Regions from separate parts of the Shewanella sp. 2_MG-2023 genome, predicted to be linked through region 3. Evidence: predicted binding sites of a transcription regulator. Region 3 holds the regulator's gene; each other region holds the start of a gene.
The links. The regulator LexA, encoded in region 3, represses DNA repair genes until DNA is damaged. The targets are predictions, from matches to a motif close to TACTGTATNNNNATACAGTA.
Positions count from the first base shown of each region.

Region 1: a site for LexA is predicted at 5,620-5,639, ahead of dinB (DNA polymerase IV). Genes of this name have one in related genera too.
Region 2: a site for LexA is predicted at 5,370-5,389, ahead of recG (ATP-dependent DNA helicase RecG). Genes of this name have one in related genera too.

Region 1 is NZ_JAUOSO010000003.1:135,389-146,266, reverse strand. It holds gene nqrF (NADH:ubiquinone reductase (Na(+)-transporting) subunit F) at 1-570, shown strand, start outside; gene Q4600_RS04555 (FAD:protein FMN transferase) at 707-1,720, shown strand; gene nqrM ((Na+)-NQR maturation NqrM) at 1,793-2,014, shown strand; gene bfr (bacterioferritin) at 2,408-2,878, shown strand; gene bfr (bacterioferritin) at 2,891-3,358, shown strand; gene Q4600_RS04535 (methyl-accepting chemotaxis protein) at 3,507-5,417, opposite strand; gene dinB (DNA polymerase IV) at 5,677-6,774, shown strand; gene Q4600_RS04525 (aminoacyl-histidine dipeptidase) at 6,848-8,308, opposite strand; gene Q4600_RS04520 (leucyl aminopeptidase family protein) at 8,547-10,079, shown strand.
Region 2 is NZ_JAUOSO010000017.1:66,092-76,969, forward strand. It holds gene Q4600_RS16590 (AMP-binding protein) at 1-1,340, shown strand, start outside; gene Q4600_RS16595 (calcium/sodium antiporter) at 1,517-2,443, shown strand; gene Q4600_RS16600 (M48 family metallopeptidase) at 2,688-3,374, shown strand; gene Q4600_RS16605 (sensor histidine kinase) at 3,510-4,682, shown strand; gene Q4600_RS16610 (DNA-binding response regulator) at 4,679-5,302, shown strand; gene recG (ATP-dependent DNA helicase RecG) at 5,525-7,600, shown strand; gene Q4600_RS16620 (DUF3014 domain-containing protein) at 7,753-8,619, shown strand; gene Q4600_RS16625 (beta-ketoacyl synthase chain length factor) at 8,899-9,666, shown strand; gene Q4600_RS16630 (1-acyl-sn-glycerol-3-phosphate acyltransferase) at 9,670-10,521, shown strand; gene Q4600_RS16635 (phosphopantetheine-binding protein) at 10,550-10,804, shown strand; gene Q4600_RS16640 (acyl carrier protein) at 10,813-10,878, shown strand, end outside.
Region 3 is NZ_JAUOSO010000010.1:12,651-23,528, reverse strand. It holds gene Q4600_RS11315 (heme A synthase) at 1-546, opposite strand, end outside; gene Q4600_RS11310 (hypothetical protein) at 546-1,100, opposite strand; gene Q4600_RS11305 (SURF1 family protein) at 1,141-2,028, opposite strand; gene Q4600_RS11300 (DUF2909 family protein) at 2,027-2,245, shown strand; gene Q4600_RS11295 (cytochrome c oxidase subunit 3) at 2,251-3,126, opposite strand; gene Q4600_RS11290 (cytochrome c oxidase assembly protein) at 3,123-3,686, opposite strand; gene ctaD (cytochrome c oxidase subunit I) at 3,688-5,310, opposite strand; gene coxB (cytochrome c oxidase subunit II) at 5,320-6,888, opposite strand; gene Q4600_RS11275 (cell division inhibitor SulA) at 7,331-7,837, opposite strand; gene lexA (transcriptional repressor LexA) at 7,834-8,451, opposite strand; gene plsB (glycerol-3-phosphate 1-O-acyltransferase PlsB) at 8,870-10,878, shown strand, end outside.

The DNA of each region.
Region 1 (10,878 bases), on a different contig from region 3:
GAGTTTGGTATTATTATGTTGAACGTGCGTATTGCTACGCCACCTCCGCGTAATTTAACTTTACCTTGTGGTAAGATGTCATCGTACATTTGGAGTCTTAAAGAAGGTGATAAAGTCACTATCTCGGGCCCATTTGGTGAGTTCTTCGCTAAAGAGACTGATGCTGAAATGGTGTTCGTTGGTGGTGGTGCTGGTATGGCCCCAATGCGTTCACATATTTTCGATCAACTTAAGCGTTTAAACTCTAAGCGTAAGATGAGTTTCTGGTATGGTGCACGTTCTAAACGTGAAATGTTCTACGTTGAAGATTTCGACGGACTAGCATCGACCAATGAAAACTTTGAATGGCATGTTGCATTATCTGATCCGCAAGAAGAAGATAACTGGGATGGCTATACTGGATTCATTCATAACGTATTGTACGAAAACTACTTACGTGACCATGATGCACCAGAAGATTGTGAGTTCTACATGTGTGGACCTCCAATGATGAATGCTGCCGTAATTGGTATGCTTAAAGACCTAGGTGTTGAAGATGAAAACATCTTACTCGATGACTTTGGTGGCTAATGCGTTAATCAACATAGATTAGCAATTACACTATAAGACATTGAACGTCATGAATTGCAGCTCGCTGACACGGAGGTCACTCTAGTTAGTAAGCTGCAATTTTTTATTTTAGATATTACTAATTTTTAAGTTTGAGATGATAAAGATTTCTATAAATTCGATTGCAGTTACCCTCGTTGTATTTTTACTCACAGCATGCGGGACTGAAGATAAGATGGTATCGCTTGCCGGTAAAACTATGGGCACGACTTACCATATTAAAGTCGTTAGAAATGAGCAATTACCAACGACACAATTACTGCAAGCTGAAATCGATATTGCGCTTGAGCTAGTCAATGACCAAATGTCGACTTACCGACCGAAATCTGAATTATCTAAATTTAATCAGCTAGGGATTAATCAGAGTATTACCGTTTCACAAGATACGATGACAGTATTTAAAGAAGGGTTAAGACTTTATGATGTGACCGGTGGCGCTTTAGATATTACATTAGGGCCGTTGATTAATTTATGGGGCTTTGGTCCTAATAAGCGTCCAACCGAGATCCCGAGTAAAGAAACGATTGATAGAGTGAAAGCAAAAGCTGATATTAGCGGTTTTACTATTAATGGTTTAAAACTAACAAAAACCAACCCTGACTTATATGTGGATTTATCCTCATTAGCAAAAGGTTACGGTGTTGATAAAATAGCGCAACTTTTAAATAAGTATCAAGTTAAAGGTTATCTTGTTGAGATTGGCGGTGAAATTAGCGTTAAAGGCGTTAAAGATGACGGTGCGCCTTGGCGTATAGCGGTCGAGAAGCCGTCGTCAGAAGGAGCCTCTGTTCAACAAGTTGTTGAGCCTGGTGACATGGCGTTGGCGACATCGGGTGACTACCGTATATATTATGAAGAGAATGGCGAGCGTTTTTCGCACTTAATTGACCCACGTACTGGCTATCCAATTAAGCATAAGCTAGCCTCAGCGACAGTATTACATCCAAGCAGCATGACAGCGGATGCATATGCGACTGCAATGATGGTGTTAGGCACTGAAGCATCTTTAGCGTTAGCCCATGATGAGCATTTGCCTGTGATGTTAATTGAAAAAGATGGCGATCAATACGAAGTTTTTTACAGTGAAGCTTACGCACCGTATATTCAGTAAGCGTTTTATTATACGTTGTTTGTGGATTATTTAGCGATTTTTGCCGATTAGAAGTAATTGTTGGAGAATATTATGAGTACCTTTATTGCAGCGTTCGTTGTGTTGTTATTATTTTTTCTATTGATGTCTATTGGCTATATTATTAAAAGAAAAGCGGTTGAAGGTAGTTGCGGTGGTTTGGGTGTATTGGGTATTGAAAAAGCCTGTGACTGCGATGACCCATGTGATAAGCGTAAACGCCGAATGGCTGAATCAGAACGTGAAGCTAAACTAAATCAAAATCGGATTATTTAATCATCTGATTAGAGCGTCAACTTGCTCTTAAATTGATATCAATAAAGCCCATTGAATAAATAATTCATTGGGCTTTTTTGTTGTCATCATTGGCCAATATAATGGCATTATTGTATTAGATACAAAATTTACAAAACTCTTTTTAGGTAACATTTTCGACTAATTTTGTGATTTGATGCAGGTGAAATATATTACCTGTTTAGCTAGAAGGGTGATTCTATTGAAGTTAACGTAACTTACGCATAGTTAAACCTAGTTAAAAACCTAAGTTGTAATGATAATGATTATCACTAACTAAGTTTATGATTTTAAAGGATATTTGTATTTTTTTATTGTATGTACTATTCTGTTGGAAATTGATCCAGATCAATCTTGCATTTAAAGGACAAAATCATGAAAGGCCATCCAAAAGTAATTAGTCAGTTAAACCGTGTTTTGACTTGCGAGCTAACTGCAATCAACCAATATTTCTTACATGCACGCATGTTTAAACATTGGGGTTTAGAAAACCTTAATGAAAAGGAATACAAAAAATCGATTCAAGATATGAAACATGCTGACAAGTTGATTGAGCGTGTTTTGTTTTTAGAAGGCTTACCTAACCTTCAGCAGTTAGATAAATTACGGATTGGTGAGCATTGTGAAGAAATGCTTGATTGTGATGAGCAAGCGCTAACAGAACAGTTAGTGGTATTGCGTGAGACTATCAAGCTTTGTGAAGCTGAACGTGATTATGTTAGCCGCGATTTATTAGAAGATTTACTCGAAGATGAAGAAGAGCACCTAGATTGGATTGAGTCTCAAAAAGAGCTAATCAATCAAACGGGTATTCAAAACTACCTTCAATCACAAATTAAAGATTAATAGGAAATTAACATGAAAGGTAATCCAGAAGTAATTGCAGCGCTGAATGCACTATTAACCGGTGAATTGTCGGCAATGGATCAGTATTTTGTACATGCTCACATGTATGAAGATTGGGGATTTGACGAGCTTTATACTCGCATCCTTCATGAGTCTGATGATGAGAAAGCCCATGCAGCTAAGCTAGTTCAGCGAATTTTGTTCCTAGAGGGAACGCCAGATGTCGCAAGTCGTGAAGCATTAAACATTGGTAAAGATGTTGAAGAAATGCTGAAAAACGACCTGAACTACGAATATGCTGTGGCTGACCATTTACGTGAAGTTATCGCTTTGTGTGAAGCTAAAGAAGATTTCCAAACTCGTGAAATTTTAGAAGTGTTATTAGACGATACTGAATCAGATCACATGTACTGGTTAGAGAAGCAAATTCGACTCATTGATCGCGTTGGTTTACAAAACTACCTACAAACAAAAATGTAATCTGTGTAAATTGTTTTATTATTAAAGCCCAACTGTTTAATAACAGCTTGGGCTTTTTTGTTTCTATTAATTAAAGTTACGCCCTAATAAGGTAAAAATCTAAATATATTAATTAGATATATATCTTATCTACTCTGTATTTAATCCATTATAGTTTGAAGCGGCCAATCATATTGGTGAGTTTGTTATTTATGTCGATAATATTGTTGGTTTCAGCTCTTTGTAAGTTGCCCTCATTATTGAGTGTTTCTACCATGTCGTGTATTTTATGCATATTCTTATTAATGGCATGAATAACCTGGTTTTGTTCATTGGCTGATGTTGATATCTGATTATTTAAGTCATTCACTTGTGTCATGAATTGACTCATTTCCTGCAAGCTAGATGATGTAGCTTCTACGTTTGTAACTGTTTCAGTACAAGCGGTTTCAGTATGAGTAATAGAAGAGACAACATTGGTTGCCTCTGATTTTAACTTTGCGAGGGCTACTTCAATTTCACTGGTACTTGCTTGAGTTCGACTTGCTAGTGCTCTTACTTCATCAGCCACTACAGCAAAGCCTCGACCTTGTTCGCCAGCACGAGCTGCTTCAATAGATGCATTTAACGCCAGTAGGTTAGTTTGCTCAGCAATGCTCCCAATCACAGACACAATACTTTGAATACTGCTGGTTTCATTATTCATATGTTCTACTTTTTGAGCTGTTTCATTAATTTGTGAAGCTAATGCTGTTATGCCTATTTGAGTCGATTCGATTGTCTTAAGTGAATATTCACCTGTAGTATGTGCTTGCGTAGTAAGTTGTGCAGCGTTAAAGGTGTTTTCTACAACCATCTCAGCAGTGTTAGATAGCTCTTCGATCGCTGTTACAATCTGTGTTGTTTCACAGGTATGTGACTCCAAGATATTATCACTGTGAGCGCTATATTCTTGTAATTTGCTTACTCCTTCAGAAAGGCTGACAGTTGATTGATGTATTTCTACCAGCATTGACTGAAGTTGGGCAATAAATTGATTTATCCCTAAGGCAATTTTACCTAAATCATCTTCACTTTTAATGGTTAATCGTCGAGTTAAATCGCCATTACCTTCTGAGAGACCTATAACAAGATCTCGTAATTCAATAATCGGTTGATAAAGCTTGTTCAGAAGAGTAAGTAAGATAACGATTGAAATAATAAGAATTACGCTGATGATCATGGCCATTTGCAAAGTGGCACTAACCAGAGGCGCAAAGGCTATGTCTTCATCTACGGTAATTACAACGTACCATTCCTTACCATCGAGCAGTTCAATGCGTTGGCTTGCAACTAAACTTGTTTGACCATTTATCATGCTACTTTCTACGGCTTCAGCCTTATCGGTTATCGTGTAGTAGAGTGATTGTAGTGCTGCGACATCATTAATGTTCTGCTTTTGTTCAATCAAAATCGAGTTAGATGCCAGCACTAACCCCTGCTTATCAATAATGAATCCAGATGCCCCATTGATTTTATGTAAATCATCTAATTCTTGTTGCAGTTCATCAAACCTGAGATCGGCCATAATAATACCGTTATCTATCGCATGCATGACACCAAGCATTGGAACAGCATCAGTCCGAGTAAAAAAAATGTCACTTAAAGTTAATGATGAGCTACCTTTTCCTGTTTGGTACCAAGGGCGTGTTCTTGGATCATATTTATCTAACAACCCAACACCATTCGGAAACGACTCAGATTCTTTGGAAACAAATGATGAGCCATCATCAAAACCGATTATGACTTTAGATACCCCACCTAATTGAGCGGTGTACCTTGTCATTGCAACATGGTTATCACCTATCTCACCTTGACTATAAAGATGTGCAAGTTCAGTCACAGCCTCAGTAGTTCGATTAAATGCTGTGTGAATGTCTGAAACTTTGTGCTTTAAGGTATTATGAATTTCTTGGGTGAGTGCGCTAGTGATTTGATCTTTAAGTAAGCTATGAGCAACCCAGCCATAAATCAACAGTGAAAGCACCAATAGAAAGCTCATGGCAGACAATATACTTGTTTTAAAACCTAATTGTTTCATTTGGTTACCTATTTGTATTATTATAGGTTTATATGATAATCATTAGGTGGAGGTAAAAATGATATCTTGCTCAATTATTTTAACTTCTAGTGACATTAATTGAACATTTTTATTGTTACTTTATGAGTTTAAACAATTGAAATCGATTCAATGATAGGGATGTAATCGTTTCTTTTACGTTGAGGTGGCTTGATTTCTTGTGTACTGTTTTTATATACAGTACTATTGGGATGTGTATTTGCTATTTAGTTTTTTGTCTATGCGAAAAATTATTCATATCGATATGGATTGTTACTTTGCCGCAGTGGAAATGCGCGATTTTCCTGAGCTGCTCGGCAAACCGCTTGCTGTGGGTGGAAGAAGCGATCGAAGAGGGGTTATTAGCACCTGTAATTATGAGGCTCGTGAGTTTGGCGTACGTTCTGCAATGTCGAGTTACCATGCGCTTAAGCTTTGCCCAGACCTTACCCTAGTCCCCGGTCGAATGGATGTATATAAATCTGTATCTGTACAAATTAGAGAAATTTTCCACCGTTATACCGACTTAGTCGAGCCACTGTCATTAGATGAAGCCTACCTCGATGTCACAGATTGTGAACAATGTAAGGGCAGTGCGACCTTGATTGCACAAGCCATTCGCCAGGAAATATTTGAGGTCACTGGGCTGACTGCATCAGCAGGTGTGGCACCGATTAAGTTTCTTGCCAAAATTGCTTCAGATTTGAATAAGCCCAATGGTCAATATGTTATCCCTCCTGGTGCCATTGCTGAGTTTGTAAAACCGTTAACCTTAAATAAAATTCCCGGCGTAGGCAAAGTGACCTCTGCTAAATTAGCTGCATTAGGCTTAAACACCTGTGAAGATGTGCAACATTACCCAAAAGAAAAGTTGATAGCGGGATTTGGTAAATTTGGCCGAGTATTAATAGAGCGAGCCCAAGGTATCGATAATCGTCAGATAAGCCCGAATAGAGTTCGTAAATCTGTGGGAGTCGAAACCACACTGGCTCAGGATATTTTTACTCTTGAGCAATGTAATAATGTGATGCCGCAGTTGATCCAAGAATTGCTGGCTCGAGTCAACCGCAGTGCTAAAGATAGAAAAATACATAAACAAGTGGTGAAGTTGAAGTTTAATGACTTTAAACAAACCACCATTGAGCATCGCAGTGACGAGATATCAGTGAACATGTTTCAAGACCTACTGGCACAAGCCCTAGAGCGGTCAAATGGAAGAGGAATACGATTAGTGGGTGTTTCTGTCGGACTGGCTGATATTGTGGCTGATGCTAGCCATTCAACAAGTGAGTCTCAAGGGGCATTAACGCATAGCGAGCAACTGGACTTAAACTTCTAATAGAGTTTAAGGTCGCCATTCAAATAAAAAGGCTGCCATTGGCAGCCTTTTAGTCTTGTACTGATTAAGTGTATTAACCTTTAGCCGGAATACGTTCTAGCACTGCTAATAACAGTTCCCAATATTGGCCAACGGTTGTGATGTTAACCATTTCATCAGGGCTATGTGGATAACGAATGGTAGGGCCAATAGAAACCATATCCATTGTTGGATAAGGCTCTTTAAATAATCCACACTCAAGACCCGCATGAATTACCATGATGGTTGGATCTTTTTTGTAAATGTCATTGTAAGTATCACGAACAATTGCCATCACTGGAGAGTTATTGTCGGGCTTCCAGCCTGGGTAAGCGCCAGATAACTCGATGCTAGCACCTGACAGGTTAGCGAGTGCTGTCAATTGTGTTTCAATTTCAACGCGGCCTGAGTCGATTAATGAACGGATAAGGCAAAGCACTTCAACAGATTCATTTTCAGTACTAATAACACCAGTATTCAATGATGTTTCAGTAACGCCTTCAACTTCATCACTCATACGCATTACCCCATTAGGGCAAGCATGAAGTAAGTCGATCAAGGTGTTTTGTGCATCTTCACTCATGACTTTTTCTGGAGTCTCGATTGAAGCAAGTGTGAGTAACATGTCAGGATCGGCAATCGATAACTCTGCACGCACTATTGCTTGGAACTCGGTAATGGCTTGTTCAAGCTTAGTTTGGTTTTCACTAGGCAACATAAAGCTGATGTTGGCTTCACGTGGAATAGCATTACGTAGTGAGCCGCCAGTAAAGTTAACTAACTCAAGTGCGAGCTCATCGGCGTAGCTAAATAAGAAGCGTGCTAGTAACTTGTTTGCATTACCACGACCTAAGTGGATGTTTACACCTGAATGGCCACCTTTTAGTCCAGATAAAGTTAGGTTAAAGCTGGCATTAGTTTGCTCAGGAGCTTGCCATGACATTGGCACACTTAACTGAGCGTCAACACCGCCAGCGCAGCCCATGTAGATTTCGCCTTCTTGCTCAGAGTCAGTATTAATTAAAATATCTGCTTCAAGCATGCCTGCTTCTAGACCAAAAGCGCCAGTCATTCCAGCTTCTTCATCAATGGTCAGTAATACTTCTAATGGACCATGCTTGATATCTGCAGCGCCAAGTACTGCTAGAGCAGAAGCCATACCAATACCATTATCAGAACCTAACGTTGTACCGTTAGCTTTTACCCACTCACCATCAACATAAGCTTCAATCGGATCTTTTTCAAAATCATGCTCTTTATCAGCATTCTTTTGCGGAACCATATCAATATGAGCCTGAAGAACTACAACCTTGCGGTTTTCCATGCCAGGAAAAGCGGGTTTTTTAATGATGAGGTTGCCCACTTTATCTTCTACAACGCTTAAGTTTTTTGACTTAGCCCACTGTTGTATGTGTTCACTTAATGCTTGTTCGAATTTTGATGGATGTGGAATTGAACAAATTTGTTCAAACCATTGCCATAAAGGCTGAGGATATAATTGATTGATCGCTGTCACGAAGACTCCCTTATTGTTTTTGAGGTGGGAATAGATGGCAAACAGTCTAGCATATCAAGCCTGTTAGACTGTGATCTGAGGCGATTTGATTGTTTGTGTTATAGCAAATATATGTAAATAAATATTAACCCTGTCGTCATTTGAAATTTATATACTTAGGCCGCGCAAACTGGCTATTATTTAATGCTTAATGGCAAACTGTTCATAGCTAAATAAAAATGATTAAAAAGGAAGGCTCATGTTTCAAGTGGATCTAGTAGACGTTCAAAGTGATGATGCGATTTTCGAAGGTAATGGCTGGGATGCCGTTATTGTTGTTGCTTCAGATTTAGATGTCATCGCACAAGATGAAATCAAATTACTGGCAAATCATGCCAAACAAATTGATCAAAGAATTGGTAAAACCGCAACCTTATTATTAGCGCCAGGTTTAGCTGGCGGGCGTTTGATTGTGTCGCCAGTGCTCAATGCAAAAAACGAATACAGTGATGTAACTGTGTTTGCTAAGGCAGCACGTGAGGGGATTGCGATTGCAAAAGCTGCTGGTGCGGTAAAACCATTATTGGTGGTAAGCCAACATAGCGATACGCGTTATCAATATGCGCAACAGGTCTCGGCATTAGCATGTGGTCAAGAGTTATGGCAATCCCTTGAGTACCGAGAAGCTGAACAGACATTGCCTGCAATGACAGCGATTGGTTTATTGGTAACTCAATCTTGCAGTGAATTACTCAATGCTGTTGAAGCGGGTAAGGTGCTGGCTCGTGACTTATGTGGCACGGAACCTGAAAGAATGGCAGCTCCTGCATTTGCTGATTATTGTGTCGATGCTTTTAACGGCAGTGGTTTATCAGTTTCAGTGGTGGATGAGCAAGAAGAGCTAGAACGAGACTACCCGCTATTATGCGCAGTTGGTCGAGCATCATTTTGTGTACCTAGGCATCAGCCTCGTGTTGTAAAGGTTGAATACGTTGGCGAAGGTGAAATAGAGAAGACATTTTTATTCGCTGGTAAAGGGGTTATATACGATACCGGTGGTGCAGATATCAAAGTCGCTGGCGGTATGGCTGGGATGAGCCGTGATAAGGGCGGCGCTGCAGCAGTTGCAGGCTTAATGAAAACCTTATCTCTATTAAAACCCAAAGGTATTCGGGTTATCGCAGAATTAGGTTTAGTCAGAAATAGCATTGGTAGTGATGCGTTTGTACCTGATGAAATCATCAATAGCCACGCAGGTGTGCGCGTAAGAATTGGTAATACTGATGCAGAAGGGCGTTTAGTACTCGCTGATTTATTATCGCATTTAAGAATAAAAGCCACATCTGCAGTTAATCCTCAATTATTTTCAGTGGCTACCTTAACTGGCCATGTGGTGCGCTGTTACGGTGGTTACACTGCAGTGGTAGAAAATGCGGTGTCAAAAGCACAGGGCATTGGCGCTGGAATTGCTGATGTCGCTGAGTTATGGGGTGAATCGGTTGAGTTGTCTCGTTTACGTCATGATGATTTCGCTAAGGTAAATAACATTTCTGGTCAAGGTGAGTTACTGTCATCTAATAATGGTCCATCAGCCATTACTGCCCGTGGTCATCAATACCCAGCAGCTTTCCTTATTAATGCCTCAGGTTTAGGCGACCATGGCAGTCACAGTGCTGCACCGCTACCATTTGCCCATATCGACATTGCGGGTAGTGCAACGGAAGGGCACCCTTTGTATGGAAAACCGACGGCATCACCTTTGGTAACTTTATTACAAAATGCGATAAAGTAAGCTTCTAGTAGCTTAAAAAATAACCGAGCACAATATATAGTAGCTTTGTTGCGAAAGTAACAAAGCTGCTTGTATTTATATAGTCATGCAAATGTAATTTAGTTACTTTTTTAGCTATATTTAAAATAAATTTAAATAATACTTGTAATAAAATTACATTTTGGTATTATTTATCTCGTTGAAGAGCACGGTGCTTTTCAATTCTAGTTCATCCAGGAAGGATAAAGTCTCCAAGGAATCGAGTAAGTAAGTTGTCTCAATGGATTGAGAAAAGTAAGTTCCAAGGAACCGAGCCCAGCAAGACTAGGTTTTAAACAACTTTATTTGGAGTATGTACTATGTCTTATACAGGCAATCAATATATTTATTGGCAAAACACTTGGTTAAGTTCAGATGCTTTATCAGGTGGTTTATATGCCATGACATTCAAGGGCTAACCCATCCTTGATTGAAGTTTTACCCGTATCAACCCTTTTTTCTGTCGCCTCACGGCGATCTTAGACAACAATAAGCTAGTTCTCTATTGCTAGTTTATTTTGAAGTTTTATCACTTAATGGTGATTCAGTTTTCCTATCCCCATAACGGAAAACGATTAAACTTGTCAGCCTACTCATTGAGTAGGCTTTTTTTTACCTGTATTTCACGTTTTCCTCAGTAATCAGTTTATTAAATTGTCTTGCTAGCGAATATGAGTGTTTATATTGTGAATATGGTTAAGCTCCCTATAAATACCTATAATCCTTGTCACTTAAATGTCACCTGTATCAGTTCCTTATCATAGTGAGTTGATCAAGTAAG
Region 2 (10,878 bases), on a different contig from region 3:
GCGGTGCAAAAGCTATTTTCACCGGTAAGTTAGATTACTGGGCAGATCAAGAAGCCGGTGTCGGCGGTGAAATCCTACGTATTTCGATGCCATATGAAACTATGCCAGCTCAGTACCACTGGGAAAAGTTTGTTCAATTAGGCACGCCATTAGTAGACGCGCCTACTCCGTCAGCTGAAGATATGATGACCCTGATTTACACGTCTGGTTCAACAGGTAAGCCAAAAGGTGCCATGCAAACCTTTGGCAGCTATGGCTGGACTTGCGAAGCTGTAGTACGCGATTTAAAAACCAATACGGCTGATCGATTACTTTCTTACCTACCTTTAGCGCACATTACTGAACGTGTGGCGATTCAAGGTTCTTCTTTCTATTCAGGCTCTTCAGTGGCTTTTGTTGAAAGTTTAGACTCGTTTGTTGCCGATGTTCAGCGATGCAGACCAACGGTATTTTTCTCAGTGCCGCGTTTGTGGACGCTATTTCAGCTCAACATTATTAATAAAGCGGGTGAGTCTAAACTGAATTTCTTACTTAAGCTGCCAATTATTAGCAGCCTAGTAAAACGCAAAATTCAAAAAGGTTTGGGACTCGAGCATTGTCGTTTATTAGGTTCTGGTTCTGCGCCTATTCCGCCAACTCAATTAGAGTGGTACAACAAAATCGGTATGAATATCTCAGAAGCTTGGGGCATGACCGAGAATTGTGCCTATTCCATTATTAACTTCCCATTTGATGCCACTAAAATCGGCACTGTAGGCCGCCCTGTTGAAGGTTGCCAAGTACGTCGTACTGACGATGGTGAATTAATGGTGAAAAGCCCTGGCTTAATGACGGGTTATTACAAACAAGAAGAAGCCACTAAAGCCTGTTTTGATGAAGACGGCTTTTTCCATACGGGTGATTTATGTGAAATCGATGAAGATGGCTACATTTCAATTACTGGCCGCGTTAAAGATAACTTCAAGACGTCTAAAGGTAAGTATGTGGCGCCAGTGCCAATTGAGCGTAAGTTAGCACAGGATTCTCATATTGAATTATTGTGTGTTATTGGTTCAGGTTTACCGCACCCTGTTGCCTTAGTGCAGTTATCAGAAGGTTCAGCTCTTCAGCCTCGCGAAGAAGTGCGCTCGTCACTCAAAGCAACGCTTGATAGCATCAACCCTAATCTTGAGTCACACGAACATGTCGATGCCGTTGTGATAGTCAAAGAGCCATGGACTGTCGAAAACGATGCCCTTACGCCGACATTAAAAATTAAGCGTCATGTGCTTGAAAAGCAGTTTAGTGCCAAAGTTGATGGTGTACGCGGTGCTAAAGTGGTCTGGGAAGATGAACTGTAATTTCCTTGCGTAACCACGCCGATTTATAACACTTAAAAGCACACATCATTGTGTGCTTTTTTATTGGTTAAATTAATGAATTTTAATCACTCGATTGGATAAATTAGATTGCGTATTATTAAAAAATACCTATGCTTGCCATCCTTTTCGATTTAACCCATTTGTGAGCCTTGTTCATGTTAATTCTATTATCGATTATTGGTGGTTTTGTCATCCTAACTATTGGGGCTGAAGCCCTTGTGCGTGGTGCAAGTCAAATTGCCCTAAAGCTAGGACTAACCCCCTTAATTATCGGTTTGACTATTGTAGCCTTTGGTACCAGTGCACCAGAGCTTGCCGTGAGTGTAAAATCTGCACTGGCAGGCAATAGTGGTATAGCTTTAGGCAATGTGATTGGTTCAAACATTGCCAATATTGGCCTTATTTTAGGTATTACGGCATTAATACGCCCGATTAAAATTGAGTCACAAATGGTGCGCCGTGACATTCCTATTATGATTGCCGCATCACTGCTATTTTGGAGCTTGTTACTCGATGGCGGCTTAAGCTTTTGGGATGGAATGCTGCTGACCTGTTTATTAATCGGTTACCTGTCTTTTAGCTATATCACCGCTGATAAACAAAGCAATGAAGATGGTTTAGCAGTTAATGCGCAAAGTAACTGGTTGTCGATAGCCTTAATTATTATTGGTATTTCTATGCTCGTTGGCGGCGGTATTTTGTTTGTAGATGGCGCTGTTGCCATGGCTAAGTCATTTGGTATTAGTGAAGTTATTATTGGTTTAACTATCGTCGCTATTGGTACTAGCATGCCAGAATTAGTCACCTCCATTGTTGCGGCAATGAAAGGTGAAAGTGATATTGCCATTGGTAATGTGATTGGCTCAAACTTATTTAATATTCTAGGTATATTAGGGGTTACCGCCTTGATCCATCCAATATTAAACAGCGAGATAAGCTCGATTGATTGGATAACGATGATCGCACTTGCCGTAGTATTGCTGCCGTTTGCTTACACAGGTTTACGGATTGGTCGCCGTGAGGCTGTTGTATTAGTTCTCAGTTATCTTGCCTATATCAGCTACCTGATCGTACAAGTATAAGCCTGACAGGCTTAGAGATTTATAAGCTTCCCAATACCGTTAATGAACGCCAGCCTATTAACCCGATAGGCTGGCGTTTTTGTTACTCATTGCTACCGCTTTTGCTTATCACTTGATATCGAATGTTTTCACTGATGACATTTGTCACCTCAAACTGATGACGTTTGTGCCTGCACAGTTTACGCCCATTCTTAGATACTAACTCCGAAGCAACAAACCTTTAATTGAATAAACGGAGTTAATCATGAAAACATTATTTATTGCAGTCACCCTTTCATTAGTCAGCCAAAGTAGCATGGCAGATATTAGCGCAATTGATTCAGCAGCAAACGCGATGAACATAAATGAGCTTAAACAAATCAGCGAACAAAGCGTGGATTACGAACATGCTTACGCAGAATATCGCACCGCAATTACCGCGAATATTGTCGGACAGCGTGGCATGTTCAAGCGCTCATTAGATGAAGCTCAAACCACTCTCGAAAATATTCTTGGCCGTGAAGATGATGTTGAGTCAATGGCATTACTCGCATCAGTGTATGGCATGCAAATTTCAAATGATCCAACGAAGGGGCAAACATTGGGCATGAAAGCTGGCACTCTACTCGCACAAGCTGAGCAGATTGACCCCAATAATCCTCGTATTGCATTGGTGAAAGCCATGAGTGCTTATTACACACCAACTCAATATGGCGGCGGTATGGATAAAGCAAAACAATATGCCTCTGTTGCTATCGAGCGCTTCCAAAGCCCATGTGATGACATTTGTTGGGGACACAGCGAAGCTTATACGTGGCGCGGACTTGCTCAGCAAGAGTTAGGTAATCAACAAGATGCCGAGCAAGACTGGCAGCAGGCTATCGATATTGACCCTAACTATAGCTGGGCTAATTTTTTACTTAATCCACCGACTTCAGCGCAGCAGTATTAATAAATCCCAGTATTCACACAATTTGAGTGACTTAAGCGGCTGACGAGTAACGTCAAACTGTTTGATAGTGTAAAACGAGCATACAGTTGCAGGTTTTTAATCTGCTACTGTATGCTAACTCAGCAAGGAGAGGTTATGAATCATCAACGATTAGCCCAGCAAATTGAGCAAGGAAAGGTTCACCAGAAAATGACCAACAGCGACACAATTCAACCTGAACGTGACTATAAGCAAAAAACCGCTTGGGTATACTTACTTAACTTGATTTTTTACTTCATCCCATTGTGGTTTATGCGGGACGACGTATTACGTATCAGCGTGAGTTTGTTGCTCCTAATCCCTTTTGTATACAGTTACTATTGGGCATTTAAAAGCGCCTCAGCTAAAGCCATTTACCCCATTGGATTGATGCTACTTACCGCCAGTGTTGCAGCACCATTTACCAGTGGTGCCATTTCACTTTTCAGTTTTGCCGCCTTTTTTATTGGTTTTTTCTATTCGCTTCGCACCGCAGTATTCTGCTTTTTCATTTTATCTGGATGGTTGTGGACACTGGATTTTCTGATTGGATTTGAAGCCTATTACTTCCCGCTCTATGGCATGCTCATCATGTTTGTCGTGGGATTACTTGGCGTAATTGAACACAACAGCGAGCGAGTGAGACGTCAGCAGCGTCAATCAAGCGATGAAATAGCCAGCCTCGCAACCGCGTTAGAACGAGAACGTATTGCCCGTGATTTACATGACATTATGGGGCACAACTTGTCGTCTATTGCCCTTAAAGCCCAGCTGGCTGAAAAATTAGTTGAAACAGGAAATTTACCTTTAGCCCAACAACACTTGAGTCAACTGGCCGATATTGCTCGTGAAAGCCTAAGCCAAATACGTCAGACGGTATCGGACTATAAACATAAAGGGCTGACCGATACACTGCAGCAGTTAACGGGGTTACTGCGTGAACAAAGTATTGAAGTGCATCTCAAAGGGACATTGCCCAAGATGACTGCATTACATGAATCACAATTAGGGTTAATGTTCACCGAATTGGTCAATAATACAATTAAACATGGCAATGCCACTGAATGTGTATGGCAGTTCGCCCATGAAGATGAACAACTGAGCATTAGCTTTAGCGACAATGCATCGACTAAGGAGATCATTGAAGGCAACGGGCTTAAAGGAATCAGAGAACGGGTCGAGTTGTTATCAGGTGAGTTTAATTACACTACGGAAGAGGGTTATCGATTCATGATTTCTTTACCACTTTCTGCCCAACAAATAGCACAAGACAAGGACGTGGTTGAATGAGAATTTTACTGGCAGAAGATCAAGCTATGGTGCGTGGGGCACTTTCTGCATTGCTAACCCTGACAGACGATGCCGCACTCGGTAAGGTAGAAGTCACCGAAGCCGAAGATGGAGCCCAAGCGATGGCATTATTAAAACAGCAGTCCTTTGATTTACTGCTCAGTGATATTGAGATGCCACAACATACGGGGCTCGAACTCGCACAATGGCTGCAGCAATATCAAGCTGACTCATCCCATAAAACTAAGATTATTATCCTGACAACCTTTGGCCGTGCGGGTTACATAAAGCGCGCACTAACCGCTGGGGTTGAAGGTTTTTTACTTAAAGATGCCCCAACCGAGAGCTTACTGTCAGCCATTAAGCAGGTGATGTCTGGTAAAAAGGTTATTGATCCCGAATTGGCGATCAGCGCAATTGGCGATATCGATCCACTCAATGATAAAGAGCGCAAAGCCTTAAGGCTTGCCAGCGAAGGCTTATCAACCAGTGATATCGCAGCACAATTATTTATTGCCGAAGGCACATTACGTAATTACCTGTCCGAAGCAATCAGTAAGCTAAATGCCACCAATCGCATTGATGCTGCGCGGATTGCTAAACAAAAAGGCTGGTTATAGAGTCGCTTAGCATAGAATCGGGTAATATTATTGCCTTGTTTTAAAACTCTGCTAAGATAAGCCATACATCTGTATATATTTACAGTACTATTGTCCCTAACAGTGATTAACGCTGCAAAGTGAGTTGTATAACTCTTTGGATAACTCTCTTTGCCTGCTAAGCGCAAAATGAGATAAACCGTAAATAAAGTCGTTACCAGACACTATAAAGGCATTGTGGATTTGCAACCATTGGATCAGGTTCCTATAACCGACTTAAAAGGCGTCGCGAAAAAAGTCGCCGAAAAGCTCGAAAAACTGGATATTAAAACAGTGCAAGATGTACTGTTTCATTTGCCTATGCGCTATGAAGACCGCACCCAAATCTATCCTATTGCCAGTCTATATCCTGCCATGTACGGCACTGTTGAAGCTGAAATCGTTTCGACCCAAATCGTACCCGGTCGCAGACGTATGCTGACTTGCACCATAGCTGACGACAGCGGCATGCTGACTCTGCGCTTTTTCAACTTCTCAGTTGCCCAACGTAATGGCATGCAAAACGGCGCCATCATTCGTGCTTATGGCGAAATAAAACGTGGCAAACGTCACTTCGAGATCATTCATCCCGAATATAAAATCATCAAAGAAGGTGAAAACCCAGCTTTGAGTGATTCGCTTACGCCTATTTATCCATCCACTGAAGGCCTGAAGCAAGCCAGCTGGATTAAACTGACCGAACAAGCCTTAAATCAATTAACACAAGGTGGATTAACCGAGTTATTGCCTAGCGAATTGCAGCCCAACAATATGAGCATTGGCCGCGCGCTTCACCTCATTCATCGCCCCCCAAACGACATTGAACAGTCTGATTTAGAGCTGGGTATGCATCCCGCTCAGCAGCGCTTAGTGCAAGAAGAATTACTGGCACATAACTTAAGTATGCTGAAACTACGTCAGCGTAATAACCTTGATAAGGCGGTGACCTTGCCCGCTACAGGTCAGTTGCTAAATCCATTTTTGAAAGCATTGCCATTTAAGCCGACAGGCGCACAACAACGAGTCGGCGCTGATATTAGCCGTGATATCGAACAACCCACCCCAATGATGCGTTTAGTGCAAGGGGATGTTGGCTCCGGAAAAACCTTAGTCGCGGCGCTCGCGGCGCTACAAGCAATAGAAAATGGCTACCAAGTCGCTATGATGGCGCCCACAGAATTGCTGGCAGAACAACACGCGGTTAACTTTGCTGCATGGTTTGAGCCACTGGGGCTAAAAATTGGCTGGCTTGCAGGAAAATTAAAAGGCAAAGCAAGAGCGCAATCGTTAGCGGACATCGCAGATGGCAGCGCGCAAATGGTGATTGGCACTCACGCCATTTTCCAAGAGCAAGTTAGCTTTAATAAACTCGCCTTAATTATCATTGATGAGCAACACCGTTTTGGGGTGCATCAACGTTTAGGCTTGCGCGAAAAAGGCGTCAGCCAAGGTTTTCATCCTCATCAGTTAATTATGACGGCGACACCTATTCCCCGTACTCTCGCTATGACGGCTTACGCCGATTTAGAAACCTCGGTGATTGATGAGTTGCCACCTGGTCGAACGCCAGTATCTACTGTCGCCATCAGTGATAATCGCCGTGATCAAGTGATTGAGCGAGTGAAACAAGCTGCGCTAAATGACAATCGACAAATTTATTGGGTCTGTACCTTAATTGAAGAGTCTGAAGTGCTCGAGTGCCAAGCCGCTGAAGATACAGCCGAAGAACTCAGTCGTTTACTACCAGAGCTTAAAATAGGCCTAGTTCATGGGCGAATGAAAAGCGCTGAGAAGCAACAAATAATGGCCCAATTTAAAGCAGGTGAGCTACATTTATTAGTAGCAACCACAGTGATTGAAGTCGGTGTGGATGTGCCCAATGCCAGCTTAATGATTATCGAAAACCCTGAACGTTTAGGCTTAGCACAATTGCATCAGTTACGTGGCCGTGTGGGACGAGGCTCGATTGCCAGTCACTGTGTATTACTCTATAAAGCGCCTTTATCGCAAACGGCGACCAAACGTTTAGGGGTGTTACGCGAAAGCAGTGATGGCTTTGTGATTGCACAAAAAGATTTAGAAATTCGTGGCCCAGGTGAAGTCCTCGGAACACGTCAAACAGGGCTAGCAGAGATGAAAATTGCTGACTTGGTCAGAGACCAGTATTTAATTGAAAATACGCAAAAGTTAGCCGCACATGTTATGCAACAAGTCCCTGGTAATGTTGATGGCATCATTCACCGTTGGTTAGGTGATCGCCAACAATACGTACAAGCATAAATTATTGTTAACCTAAGCTGTTATCACTAGACAAGTCTTAGGAATATTGCAGAATGAGATTTGAGCTTAAGGCTAAATAGTCTGATTTTAAGTTAGATAGACTTTATCCCGTGTTCAGTTCCACTTTCGACGTTTAAAGCTAAGGAATAGAAATGCAAGTCAATCAAGAAGACAGAGCGACACCACAATCAGATAAATCAAGTGGTAGCAATGCAGGCGTCATTGGGATCACGGTAGCCGTATTATTAGCGGGGGCGGGGTATTTCTATTTCACTTCAGAAAAGGAACCTGAAATCATTGAGCCTATCCCGGTTCAATTACCAGAACCTGTGCCAGAGCAGCCAATCGAGCAAGAGCCAATTGAAGAAGTGATTGTTGAACCTGAAATCATTGAGCCTGAAGTTATTCCTGCAGAACCTGAAGTGGTCGTTGAGCCTTTACCTGCACTGACTGAAAGCGATGATTTTGTGGAACAAAAAACCATTGCTATGGCTGATGGCATGAAAATCGAGTCGATGATCCTTAAAAAGGATATCGCACGCCAATTTGTGGTCTTTGTCGATAACATGGCACAAGGCGAAGTCATTCACAAAGCTAGCCCATTAAAGGGCCCGAAAGACAATTTTAGCGTCAGTGAAATCACTAACAAAACTTACTTAAATCCAGATAGCTACCACCGTTACGATTTATATGCAGACATGATTGCAGGTATGAATGACGAGCAGCTTGTTAGTACCTTTGAAGAGTTATCGCCTTTGTTCAATGAAGCTTTTGAAGAACTAGGCTACAGCGACATGAGCTTTGATGAACGCATGCTTGAAGCTTTCCAGATGATTTTAGCAGCGCCGATTATTGAAGACCCTATTGAGCTGTCATCTATCAGCGTGAATTATCAATTTGTTGACACTAAGCTTGAAGCCTTACCTAATGTGCAAAAGCTGATGGTCAGAATGGGCCCTGAAAACACCCGTAAAATCAAAACTGCCGTCAGAAAACTGCAGCAGCAACTGAGCAAATAACGAATAGCGTAACGCTATATCGTGAATGCTGGTTCCATATTTATTTGGAATTTTTGCATAGCTATGTGAGCTTGATAAAAATAGTGACATTCGTGTCGCTATTTTTATTTCTGCTCATTGCAAAAAGCTTCATTAAGTCGCAATTATTACGGTACAATTATTACGGTACCGTTATTACAGTTCAGCCTGATAGTTGTTTTAGAGCAACGCATTAATAAATCAAAAGCACGGAAAATGTCACCCAGTTAGGGATAACGGGGTCATATCAGAGGCAAAATAGTGCAATTAGTATTTGATATCCTGTCGTGGGGTGCTTGGTCTGTGGACTTTCAAGATAAAGAAAGCTGGACTCATTGGGATAAAAGCACCGCACCGTCATTAGACAAAAAAGATTCTCCTGCATTAGCCCATGTTCCTGCGATGCAGCGTCGCCGTTTTAGTCGTTTAACTAAAATGATGCTCTCTGCTGCCCATGATTGTCAGCCAGCCCAAGATTGCCGTAGTGTATTTTCCTCACGTCATGGTGAACTCACGCGCACCCTTGGCTTACTAGAAGATATTGTTGCTAAAGAAGCCTTATCTCCCCTCGCCTTTAGTCAGTCAGTACATAATACCGCCAGTGGGATATATGGCATCGTAACGGGCAATACTGCGCCTTCAACGTCAATTGCTGCAGGTGAAGAAACGTTATCTCAAGCCGTGATCGAAACTTATGCTCAGTTAGCTGAAAATCCAGCTCCTGTATTATTAGTGTTTGGCGATGATCCGGTGCCTGCGGTTTATAATCAGTATACCCAAGAGAATGAACTACCATTAGCCATGGGCTTGTATTTAGCACCAGCAAATAATGGCCAACAACCCGCTATTGCCCAGCTGACATTAAGCCCTTCAAATGAACAAGCTATGGCAGATAACGTAAGCGGCCAGAAAACATTAAGCTTTGCAGAGTTCATCAATGGCATCGCTTGCCAGAAATCACTATCAGGCCATATAAGTCAGTGGCACTGGCAGTTAACAGCCATTTCTGACTCTGTTGGGCGGTTGTAGTCAATGAGCCTAACTCATCAAGGTCACTTTAAGCATCCAAAGCCATTCCCATATTTAACAGGAATGGCCTATATCCCTCGCTGGATTGGTGGCGTGATGTGTTATGTAGTCTTTGGCATAGGAGGGTTATTAAGTTCATTAACCATTTTGCCTGTGCTGCGTTTTTGGCCTGGCTCAAAACAGCAGCGGATCGCTAGAGTTCAAAAAGCGGTGCACTATATGTTTAAAGGTTTTGTGTGGATGCTAACCTTCACAGGGTTAATTAAAGTCAGCGCCCCAAATACCCAAGCATTAGCAGATGCCAAAGGCATGATTGTTATTGCTAATCACCCAACCTTAATCGATGTCGTGGTGCTAATAAGCCTTATCCCCAATGCGGGGTGCATTGTGAAACAATCGCTTTGGCGCAACCCATTTATGCGCGGTGTCTTATCATCAGCTGGTTATATTCCAAATCGCGGCGCAGAATTACTACTGAAAGATTGCCAACAAGTGCTGAACGATAGCACCAACCTCATCATTTTTCCTGAAGGAACCCGCACTGTGGTTGGCACCCAAATCAACCCATTTGCTCGCGGCGCAGCAAACATTGCAATACGCACCCGCACAGATATCCTTCCTGTTTTACTACATGTCGACGTAGCTGGACTAACTAAGCAACAACCTTGGTACGAACCGCCAAGACAAACAGTAAATATGTCTGTAGAAATTGGCGCAGCTTTTGACCAGCTAAGGTATGATATAAACCAAACTAGTGATGCAAAAATGGCTCGCGTACTGACCAGAGAGTTAGAGCAGCTTTATTCGCAGCAGATAACCGCACTACCGCCCTTATCTGCAACGACTAAGAAATAATTACAATCAAACAAATTAGAATATTAATATGAATCTACATAACGAAATTAAACAACTGATCATCGACTGCCTCGACTTAGAAGATGTCAGTATTGATGATATTGACACCGACGCACCACTTTTTGGTGAGGGACTGGGGTTAGACTCAATTGATGCGCTTGAATTAGGCTTAGCGATTAAAAAGCAATTCGACATCAAAATCGAAGCAAACTCTGATGCCACTAAAGCACACTTTTTCAGTGTGGCGAGTTTAGCTAGCTTTATCGAATCTCAACGTTCTTAGGAGTTATCATGAAAAATCGTGATCAAATCCTAGAGATGCTGACGCAAATATTAGTCGATGAGTTTGAAATCGAA
Region 3 (10,878 bases):
AATTTGTATCACTAACACGACTAAACTCACCATTGCTAATGGCCCGAGTTTTCGCGCGTAAGAATCGCCGCCGGGGATCCGCAGTGGTTTGGTTCTTAGGTAGAGCAAAAGTAGTAAGGCAAATAAACTAAAGCCGCCAATCAAGTGCCCCATTACCACAATGGGCATTAACTTCATCGTGACGGTCCACATACCTAATGCCGCTTGAAATAAGATCAGTGCGGAAATGAAGATCGGCAGTTTTTTCGGTGCATCGGCTCTTTTTAAGCAAACAATTAAAATAGTTAACACCATTAAGCCTAATGCGCCGGCAATATAACGGTGGATCATTTCTAGCCAAGCTTTTTCAGGCTCGACGGTGAGATCTGGAAAGTTGGTTTCTACTTTAGCCAAGTCGGCTGCATCACTGGGTACACCAATATGACCATAACAACCCGGCCAATCAGGACAACCTAAGCCCGCATCTGATAAGCGGGTATAAGCGCCCATTAAAATAACAGCGAAGGTAAATACCAAGGTGAATTTGAGGAGGTTTTTTATATCCATTAACCGACCCTCGACAACTTCAATAACTTACGTAGGTCGGCAATCATTGATTTGCCTTGAGCCATATTTTCTTGCTCACCGATGATGCCAGGATATTCCATCACTAGGCTGCCGAGCGGGTCGACAATAATCATTTGCTGTTCAGTCATCATTGCGATGATGGCTTGGCTAGCATTGGCTGTTTCAAATGGCACTTTGAGCTTTTCAAGGATTGCCGTGTCACTATCAGGTTGCAGCATGATAATAGGACTCACGCGATCTTGATGCTTACCCAGAGCCACATGACTTTGATGCAGTACGTATAAACGTTGCTGACATTGCTCTAGGCAGTCTTTAGGCAATAGATATAGCAGTTGCCAAGATTGCGGATGCGGATTTTCCATTGATAAGCTTTGATAGCTCACCTCTGGCGGAATGAGTTGGCCTTTATTGGTTGCAGCGCCATTGTATAAGTCCATGCTTAATACCAGCTTTGCGATGGCCACTGGTAAGATAAATACCAGTACTAGGGCAAACAATGCCTTGTTGTTTTTAGGTTTTACTGGGGAGTTCATACTTGCTCCTCTTGTTACGGCTTAATTTATTAGTTTGGTTTTATTCGTTTTCACTTGTCTTGCTAGTTGTCTTGCTAGTTGTCTTGGTATTAGTGGCATGAGTTGAGCTTTTCGGTGTCGCTTTTATTAAGTGTTTCCATCCTATCCATAGCATCAGTGACAAAAATACTGCCGCCATGGTGAACCATTGCAGTGCGTAGCCTTGGTGTTTTTGGGCTGATAATGGAATGGGTGTCCATGGCTTAGGTAATGCAATGTTAGGGATTGAATCTGGCTGCAGTACTACTGGTGCCAGTGGGTGGCCTATTTTCTCAGCTAAGGCCGCTAAATTGAGGTTTTGAAAACGCATCACTTTGCCGTCTTCTGCATGGAGCTGGTGGCTTAAAGGGTTAATTTGTTTTTGATACACTCGGCCATTAAGGTCAATGGCTGACAGTGGTACAGGGGTTATGTCAGGTAAAATTCGACGATCGATATTGGCAGCAACAAAGCCTAATTCAACCATAAGCCAAGGTAGGTCTTTTTTTACTGCTTCAGCATTATCAATTGTAATAGCACCTGTATTAGTACCTGTAACAGCATTTGTATTCACACCTGCATGAGCAACTTGAAAGACTTGGTAGGCTAAGTAACCGACTCGCCCTTCAAACACTTGGTTATCGAGTAGTAATATTTGCTGATTTACCGGAATCGCATTGACGCTTAAACGGTAACCACTGAGTCTTTCATCAGCGCCAAAAGCAAGCAGTTGATCAAAACTTAATTCACTTGCAGCTTGTCTGGCTGACAAGGTGGCTTGCCACGCCGTTTTTTGCTCAGCTCTATCAAGTTGCCAAACGCCTAACTTGACCAAAATACAAAACACACTCACAGTAACAAGCAGCAATAACCCAGTAGATAATCGCCAGACTCGCAAAGGAGAGCCCATGGATACCTTAGTTATTTTCAAGCTTGTATTAGTACTGCTGCTTGTATTCATATTATTTAATCTAGCTAGAGCCTTGTTTATTATGGTTAAAGCTGAAAATAAACAACCAATGAGTCAATTTCTAGGACGCCGAGTTATCTTTTCTGCTTTGGTGATGGTGCTGTTATTACTGGCCTTAGGATTAGGTTGGGTAACCCCTAATCCAAGGCCTTATTAGTTTGTTTAAATGACGTAGACAAAAATAAACAAACAGAGCCAAACCACATCGACAAAATGCCAATACCAACTGCCTGATTGGAAGGCAAAATGGCTTTCTGGAGTGAAGTGGCCTTTGAGAATCCTAAAGAACAAGATAATCAGAAAAACCGTTCCCAGTGTGACGTGCATGCCATGGAAACCCGTGAGCAAAAAGAAAGTATTTCCGTAGATGCCAGATGAAAGCGTGAGCCCCATTTCTTGGTATGCGTGAACATATTCTTCAACCTGCAAAAATAAGAACCCGATACCCAATAAAATGGTTAAGCCTAACCAGACTTTTAATGCACTACGTTTAGACTTTTCCAGTGACACGTGAGCAAAGTGCAAGGTGACTGAAGAAGCTAAAAGGATGAGGGTGTTATAAAGCGGTAACCCAGTCCAAGGCATGGCTTCTGTGGTGGTGCCATCAGGGGTTTTGATCAATGGCCACATGGCTTCAAATGTTGGCCATAACACTTCATGGGTCATGGCATTATTCGAGCTACCACCTAACCATGGAATAGCCACCATTCTGGCGTAGAATAAGGCGCCAAAAAATGCCCCGAAGAACATAATTTCAGAGAAAATAAACCAGCTCATTCCTTGGCGAAATGAACGGTCCATTTGCGCTGAATATAAGCCTGACATTGATTCATCAATGACATTTTTAAACCAGCCAAATAGCATAAAGATAATGACTGCAATACCAGCCACTAGGATATAACCACCTGAAGTATCTTCAGTGGCTAACTGTTGCACGTAGGAACCTGCGCCAAAAGCAATCAGGAATAACCCGATAGCGCCGGTAATGGGCCAAACGCTTTGCGCTGGCACGTAATAGTTTTCATGTTTAGTTGTCATCTTGCTGCTCCTTGCTCTATGGCCGCAGTTTGTTTGTCTGTGATGTCATAGAGGGTATAAGAGAGAGTCAAAGTTTTAATGGAATCTGGTAAGTCTGGATCCACATAAAAGATTAATGGCAGTTCAGCATCAGCCTTTGCAGCTAGGGGTTGTTGATTGAAACAGAAACACTCGGTTTTATTGAAATACGCTGCACCTTGACCAGGCGATACAGAGGGTATTGCTTGGCCGACAAGGGGTTTAGCAGAAAGGTTTTTTGCTAAAAATGCTGTGCGAGTTAGTTCGCCTGGGTGAACCTGAATACGGTTCACTTTAGGGCCAAACTCCCATGGCATGCTGCCTTGTACTTGGGCGATAAATTCAATAGTAATGGTGCGTTCTTTATCAACGACCATCGCCTCATAACTACTTGCTGTACCTTGGGGTTTTCCGTTAATTCCCAAGGTGTCACAAAGCACGTCATAAAGCGGTACCAGTGCAAAACCAAAGCCGAACATACCAATAGAGCCCAGTACGAGACCTATTAGTAATTTACGGTTTGATTTTGTTGGCTGGCTCATATCACTTTACCTCTGGAGGTGTGGTGAATGAGTGATAAGGTGCTGGACTTGCGATGGTCCATTCTAGACCTTCAGCGCCTTCCCAAGGTTTATCTGCTGCTTTCTCGCCGCCTCTAATACACTTAATCACTACGGCTAAGAAGATAAGTTGCGATAAACCAAATGCAAACCCGCCAATAGAGACGATTTGGTTAACATCAGCAAATTGAATTGCATAATCAGGAATACGGCGAGGCATACCCGCAAGTCCTAAGAAATGCATTGGGAAAAACAACACGTTGACTGAAATCGTACTACACCAGAAATGCCAGCGACCTAAGGTTTCGCTATACATGTGTCCTGTCCATTTAGGCAGCCAGTAATAAGCGGCGGCCATAATGGAGTACACAGCACCCGTCACTAACACGTAGTGGAAGTGAGCTACCACAAAGTAAGTATCATGGTATTGGAAATCCGCAGGTGTTATTGCCAGCATCAGACCCGAGAACCCACCAATAGTGAACAAGATGATAAAGGCGACAGCGAATAACATCGGCGTTTCAAAGGTAATAGAACCACGCCACATCGTTGCGACCCAGTTAAACACTTTCACCCCTGTGGGCACCGCAATCAACATGGTGCAATACATGAAAAATAGCTCGGCGAATACTGGCATACCCGTAGTAAACATGTGATGCGCCCATACCAAGAACGACAGAATCGCAATACTTGAGGTGGCGTAAACCATGGAGGAATAACCAAAGAGCTTTTTACGGCTAAAGGTTGGCACAATCGCCGAGATAATACCGAAGGAGGGTAAAATCATAATGTAAACTTCAGGGTGACCGAAGAACCAGAAAATATGCTGGAACATCACAGGATCGCCACCACCTGCAGCATCGAAGAAGCTAGTACCGAAGTATTTATCGGTTAATACCATGGTGACAGCACCTGCGAGTACGGGCATCACCGCTATCAATAAGAATGCAGTAATCAACCAAGTCCATACAAACAATGGCAACTTCATCCATGTCATACCTGGTGCGCGCATATTCACAATAGTCACGACCACGTTAATCGCACCCATAATGGAGCTGATTCCCATAATGTGTACTGAGAAGACGAATAATGCCGTGGTATCAGGACTGTAGGTCGTTGATAGTGGTGCGTAGAAGGTCCAACCAAAGTTAGGCCCGCCGCCTTCCATAAATAGCGAACTCAACAGAATGGCAAACGCGAATGGCAGAATCCAAAAACTCCAGTTATTCATCCGAGGAAGTGCCATATCTGGTGCACCAATCATCATTGGAATAAGCCAGTTAGCTAAGCCGGTAAAGGCAGGCATAACGGCACCAAATACCATGATCAGTCCGTGAACTGTGGTCATTTGGTTAAAAAAGTTTGGATCTACTAATTGCAATCCTGGCTGGAACAATTCGGCGCGGATAACCATCGCCATTGCACCGCCAGTGAGAAACATGATGAAACTAAACCATAAATATAATGAGCCAATGTCTTTATGGTTAGTGGTTAAAATCCAGCGCATGATGCCTTTCGGCGCGCCATGATGGTGATCATCATGGCCATGGTCATCGTGAGACTGACCATCATGAGCTTCGGTTGTATCTTGTGTAATAGTGCTCATTTTAATCCCTTACTTTCCATGACCATCAACGTCAGAAGCCTGTACAGCATCTCCAGAATCATTACCCCAAGCGTTTCGCTCATAGGTAATAACTGCTGCGAGTTGTTGCGGTGTGAGTAGAGAGCCAAATGCCTGCATTGCTGTACCAGCTTTGCCATTGACGACAACTTCAATATGACCGTCAACAGGCCCTGTAATCGCTGGGCTGCCGATTAATGAAGGGAAAGCACCAGGTAAACCTGTGCCAGCGGCTTGGTGACATGCGGCGCAATTACTCATATAGACTTGCTCACCCATGGTCATCAGTTCTTCCATGGTTAAATCATCAAGTACGACTTCTGCTTTTGCTTCTTCTATCACTTCGGTCACAGCTTCAGTTGCAGCTTGTTCTACTTGGTCAGCGGTCGCTGGTAAGGTCACAGGCGTTGCACTGTCACTTGCAGGGCCAGATTCAGTTGTTGAACCGCCGCCATTAATATCAGCTGCTTGTACAACATCACCTGAGTTATTACCCCAAGCATTTCGCTCGTAAGTTACAACAGCTGCAATTTCTGTAGCAGTAAGCTGTTTAGCAAATGCTTGCATTGCAGTGCCTGCTTTACCATTAACCACGATATCAACATGATGACTTACCGGGCCTTTAATCAGTGGACTACCAATCAGAGATGGGAATACACCAGGGAGACCTGCACCGTTTGGTTGGTGACATGCGGCGCAAACGCCCATATAGACTTGCTCACCTTGAGCCATTAACTCGTCATATGTGAGTGTTTGTGAAAGTGAAGCTTCAGCTGCAGCTTTGGCATCTACGGCTAGCTGCTTTTGGTCAAGCAGCCATTGCTCATAATCAGCTTCGGAAACGGCTTCAACCACGATTGGCATAAAGCCGTGATCTTTGCCGCACAACTCAGCACATTGGCCACGATAGGTGCCGATTTTATCGATTTTTGTCCATGCTTCATTAATGAAACCAGGGTTAGCATCTTTTTTAACCGCAAATGCAGGTACCCACCATGAGTGAATAACATCATCACTGGTCATCAAGAATCGAACTTTACGATTAATAGGTAATACGAGAGGTTTATCGACTTCTAATAAGTAAGTTTCAGTCTTTTCCGCAGAGCCTTGGATTTGCTCTGCAGGCGTTGAGAGTAAACTAAAAAACTCGACATCTTCGTTGAAATAGCTGTAATGCCATTTCCACTGAGAGCCAGTCACTTTAATGGTTAAATCTGCATCGCTAGGATCTTCCATAGCAATCAGAGTTTTAGTGGCAGGAATTGCCATACCAATAAGGATGATAAATGGCACGATTGTCCATGCTATTTCGACCTTGGTACTGTCATGAAAATCAGCCGGCACTGCGCCTTTTGATTTTCTGTGGTAGATCATTGAGTAAATCATGATCCCAAAGACCACAACACCGATAGCACAACAGATATATAGAATAATCATGTGGAGGTCATAAACCTTGCCACTGATTTCTGTTACGCCTTGCGTCATGTTAAGCGGCATATCAGCCGCCGCAAGCGGTACTGCAAATAGCAGCACCATTAATCCATACAACAATCGCTTCACAAGACCACTCCTCTGCCAATTGCGATTTGCAATAACAACAAGGAAAAGTCACACAGTAATACTCTGCTCTATGCAAACTTCTCTATTCCCGAAAAAGTTTGATCACTTCAAAGTACACGGTGGCTGCGAGTATCAATACTCGATTATTCTATTGGTTTATGGTGGCCACACTTGTACCTAATACTGAACTTTTCAATTCTTAAATTGACGCTTTTTATTCAAGGCTTTCTATACCGCATGGTACCAGCACAATCTTTACAGCGTTTTGTAGCTTTTTATCATTTTATAAACTCAAGAGTGACAGCAAATTGTTACTCTCTTGTTAACTACATTACTTGGAGATTAAATATTGATCAAGATCACTTTATCATCTAATTTGCTGAAAAAAGGCGCAAAAAAAAGCCCTTCACATAAATGAAGGGCTTTTTAAAGAGAGATTTGTTTAGTGAAAAGCAGATAAATTTAAGCTTGTTGGTGTTACAGAAGTATTGGCACCCATATGTTCATCATGTAAGTGAGTATTTACATCTTCAATGATGACACCTTGTGCTAATGCGCTTTTAGCAACCAATTGAATGCGTCGATTATCACGCGCATCTAGTGGTGTAGTCCAAGTAATAACGGCACTGGAAGTACCACTTGTTAGTGCTTTTTCCATCGCCCAAAGCGTTTCTACTTCATCTTTAGTGTGAACAAGTAAAACACGATCCATGCGAACGTTAGCGTTAGCCAATATTTGTTTATAGCCAATATGCGGAGGATTAATCAGTACAATCCAACGACCTTGCTGGCTTAAAATGGCCAAATGGCTGCACAACTGGGTTAACTCAGTTAAGCCTTGGTTGGCACTTTGCTTAGTTTCAATGCCTTGTTTAACTGGCGCAGTTGTTGATGTCATATCGACCCATAAGCCTGGATGACGTGGTGCATTACCTAATAATGTGTTCATAACCAACCTCCATTTCGGATAACGCCAACTGCAAGCCCTTCAATTGTCAGGCTCTGGCATGTTAAATCTACTTTAATCGGCGAATATTGTTCATTTTCTGCGTGCAGATAAACAACGTTGCCTTTCTTTTCAAAACGTTTAACTGTGACGTCATCATCTACGCGAGCGACGACCACTTGACCATTTTTAGCTTGCTGCATTTTGTGAACAGCTAATAGGTCACCTTCAATAATGCCAATGTCTTTCATACTGTCGCCACGAACTCGTAGTAAGAAATTAGCATTTGGTTTGAACATTTCAGGATCAACTTGGAAGTATTGTTCAACATGTTCCAGCGCAAGAATAGGTTCACCTGCTGCAACTTGTCCGATAAGAGGGAGGCCTTCTTCAACTTCCTCTTCTTCCTGAATCATGCGGATTCCGCGTGAAGTACCAGGAATAATTTCGATACAGCCTTTCTTCGCCAGCGCCTTTAAATGTTCTTCGGCAGCGTTAGCACTTTTAAAGCCTAATCTAGTGGCAATTTCTGCACGAGTCGGTGGCATACCTGTCTCAGCAATATTACATTTAATTAGTTCTAGAATTTCAGCTTGTCGTGGCGTTAAAGGTCTCATATTGATTCCTGTTTTTTTATACAGTGACTGTCATTATATACAGTATCTTTGGTCGCGCAAGTATTAACCAATGAAATTTATGCTATCTGCTGGTTTATTGTTGTTTTTATTATCTGACATTGTATTTTAGTTGTTGTAAATCATTATCTTAGTTGTTTTTGGTTATGTATGTTTTTTATTGGCACTAATTTTAATATTAGTACTTAACAGAGAGATTTTAGGTCGATACAGTATATTTATACAGTACTGTTGATGCATTTCGTCCAGCATAAATCAGCGTTGGAATTGCTTAATTATTTTCAGCTAATGGTCTTCATATTGCTGCTCAATTGTTAAATACAGATAAGCAGGTTAGTGAATCCCATCTAGATTCTGGTATCCTATGCGCAATAAATCGTTGTAGATAATGCGAATACTCATGCTAAAACCAGATTCTATCATTGCTAAATCGTTGCGTTGGATTCAGAAATTAATGGTACACAGTGTTGTTGTGCCTGAAGATCCGTTCGCTGACTTAAATCTAGATCCAGAAAAGCCAGTGGTCTATGTCATGAAGACAGAGTCGCTGAGTGACATTGCTGCTTTGCATGAAATGTCGGCTAAGTTTGGCTTACCAAGTCCTTATGAAAGACTGGATGTTGATGGTTTAAATACCCCAAGAATTGTCTGTGTTGAAGGACGAAAGCCGCTGTTTGGCAAGCGCCACAGTGGTGAGAAATTTGTCGCCAATTTCACCAAACTACTCGAATTACATCAAAAGAATAAAGAGTTAGATATTCAGTTGGTGCCTGTTAGTCTTTATTGGGGACGTATTCCTGGTAAGGAAGATGACACCATGACCGCTGCCGTGTTTGAGCGCGAAAACCCGACTTGGCTGCGTAAGTGGTTAATGATCCTGTTTTTAGGTCGCCATAACTTTATTCAATTCTCTAATGCAATGTCATTACGTTACATGGCTGATGAGCATGGTACGGATGTCAGTATTGCCCATAAACTCATCCGCGTGGCACGAGTCCATTTCAGACGTCAACGTAAAGTGATGACAGGACCGCAACTGCCAAACCGCCAAGCGATGTTCAACTCGTTACTTAAGTCAGAATCTATTACTAAAGCGATTCAAGAAGAAGCGGCGAATAAAAAGATATCTGAAGAAAAAGCGCGCGAAAAAGCCATTGAATACCTCGATGAAATTGCCGCTGATTATTCTGATAACTTGATCCGCATTGCTGAGCGCTTTTTAACTTGGTTATGGAATAAGTTATACAGTGGTATCAGTATTAAAAGCGCCGAAAAAGTCAGAAAGCTACACCATGACGGCCATGAAATTGTCTATGTGCCATGTCATCGTAGCCATATGGATTACTTATTACTGTCTTACATCCTTTATTATCAAGGCATGGTACCACCGCACATTGCTGCCGGAATTAACTTAAACTTTTGGCCTGCGGGGCCAATGTTCCGTCGTGGTGGTGCGTTCTTTATTCGTCGTAGTTTCAACGGCAATAAATTATATACCGCCGTATTCAGAGAATATTTAGATCAATTATTTGCCAAAGGTTATTCAGTTGAGTACTTCACTGAAGGTGGTCGCTCACGTACAGGTCGTTTACTAGCGCCAAAAACGGGCATGCTAGCGATGACTGTGAACAGTGTTTTGCGTGGTATCGAGCGTCCAGTGACATTGGTGCCTGTGTATTTGGGTTACGATCACGTGATGGAAGTGTCGACTTACCATAAAGAGTTAAGCGGTAAGAAGAAGCAAAAAGAATCGGTGTGGCAGGTATTTGGTGCATTACGTAAGTTAGGTAATTTTGGTCAAGGTTATGTCAATTTTGGCGAACCCATTAACGTACAACAATTCTTGAACCAACAAGCGCCAGACTGGCGTGAAGAAATTGCTCAAGATCCTGAGCAAAAACCGACTTGGTTAACGCCTGCGGTTAACACACTTGCCAATAAAGTGATGACCAATATCAACAGTGCTGCGGCGGCGAGTTCAGTGACGTTAACCAGTATGGTGTTGTTGGCTGCAGAGCAAAATGCGTTAGAGCGCAGTGAGCTTGAAAGCCAGTTAGGCTTATACCTGAAGTTATTGAAAGATGTGCCGTACACCGGCTATACCTCGGTTGCAGAAGGGACGCCAAGTGAGTTGATTGAGCAATGTTTATCGCTGAAAAAGTTTACTTCAACTAGTGATCAATTAGGTGAGATTATTGCGATTGAAGAGCATGCGGTGATTGCGATGAGTTATTATCGCAATAACATTATTCACTTGATGGCAGTGCCTTCATTAATTGCCAGTTGCTTAGTGCAATATGAAGAACATAATCGTGAAAATATTCATAAAATCGTCAATGACTTTTACCCATTACTTAAAGCTGAATTGTTTATGGGTATCGAGGATTTAACCGTATATGTCGATCATGT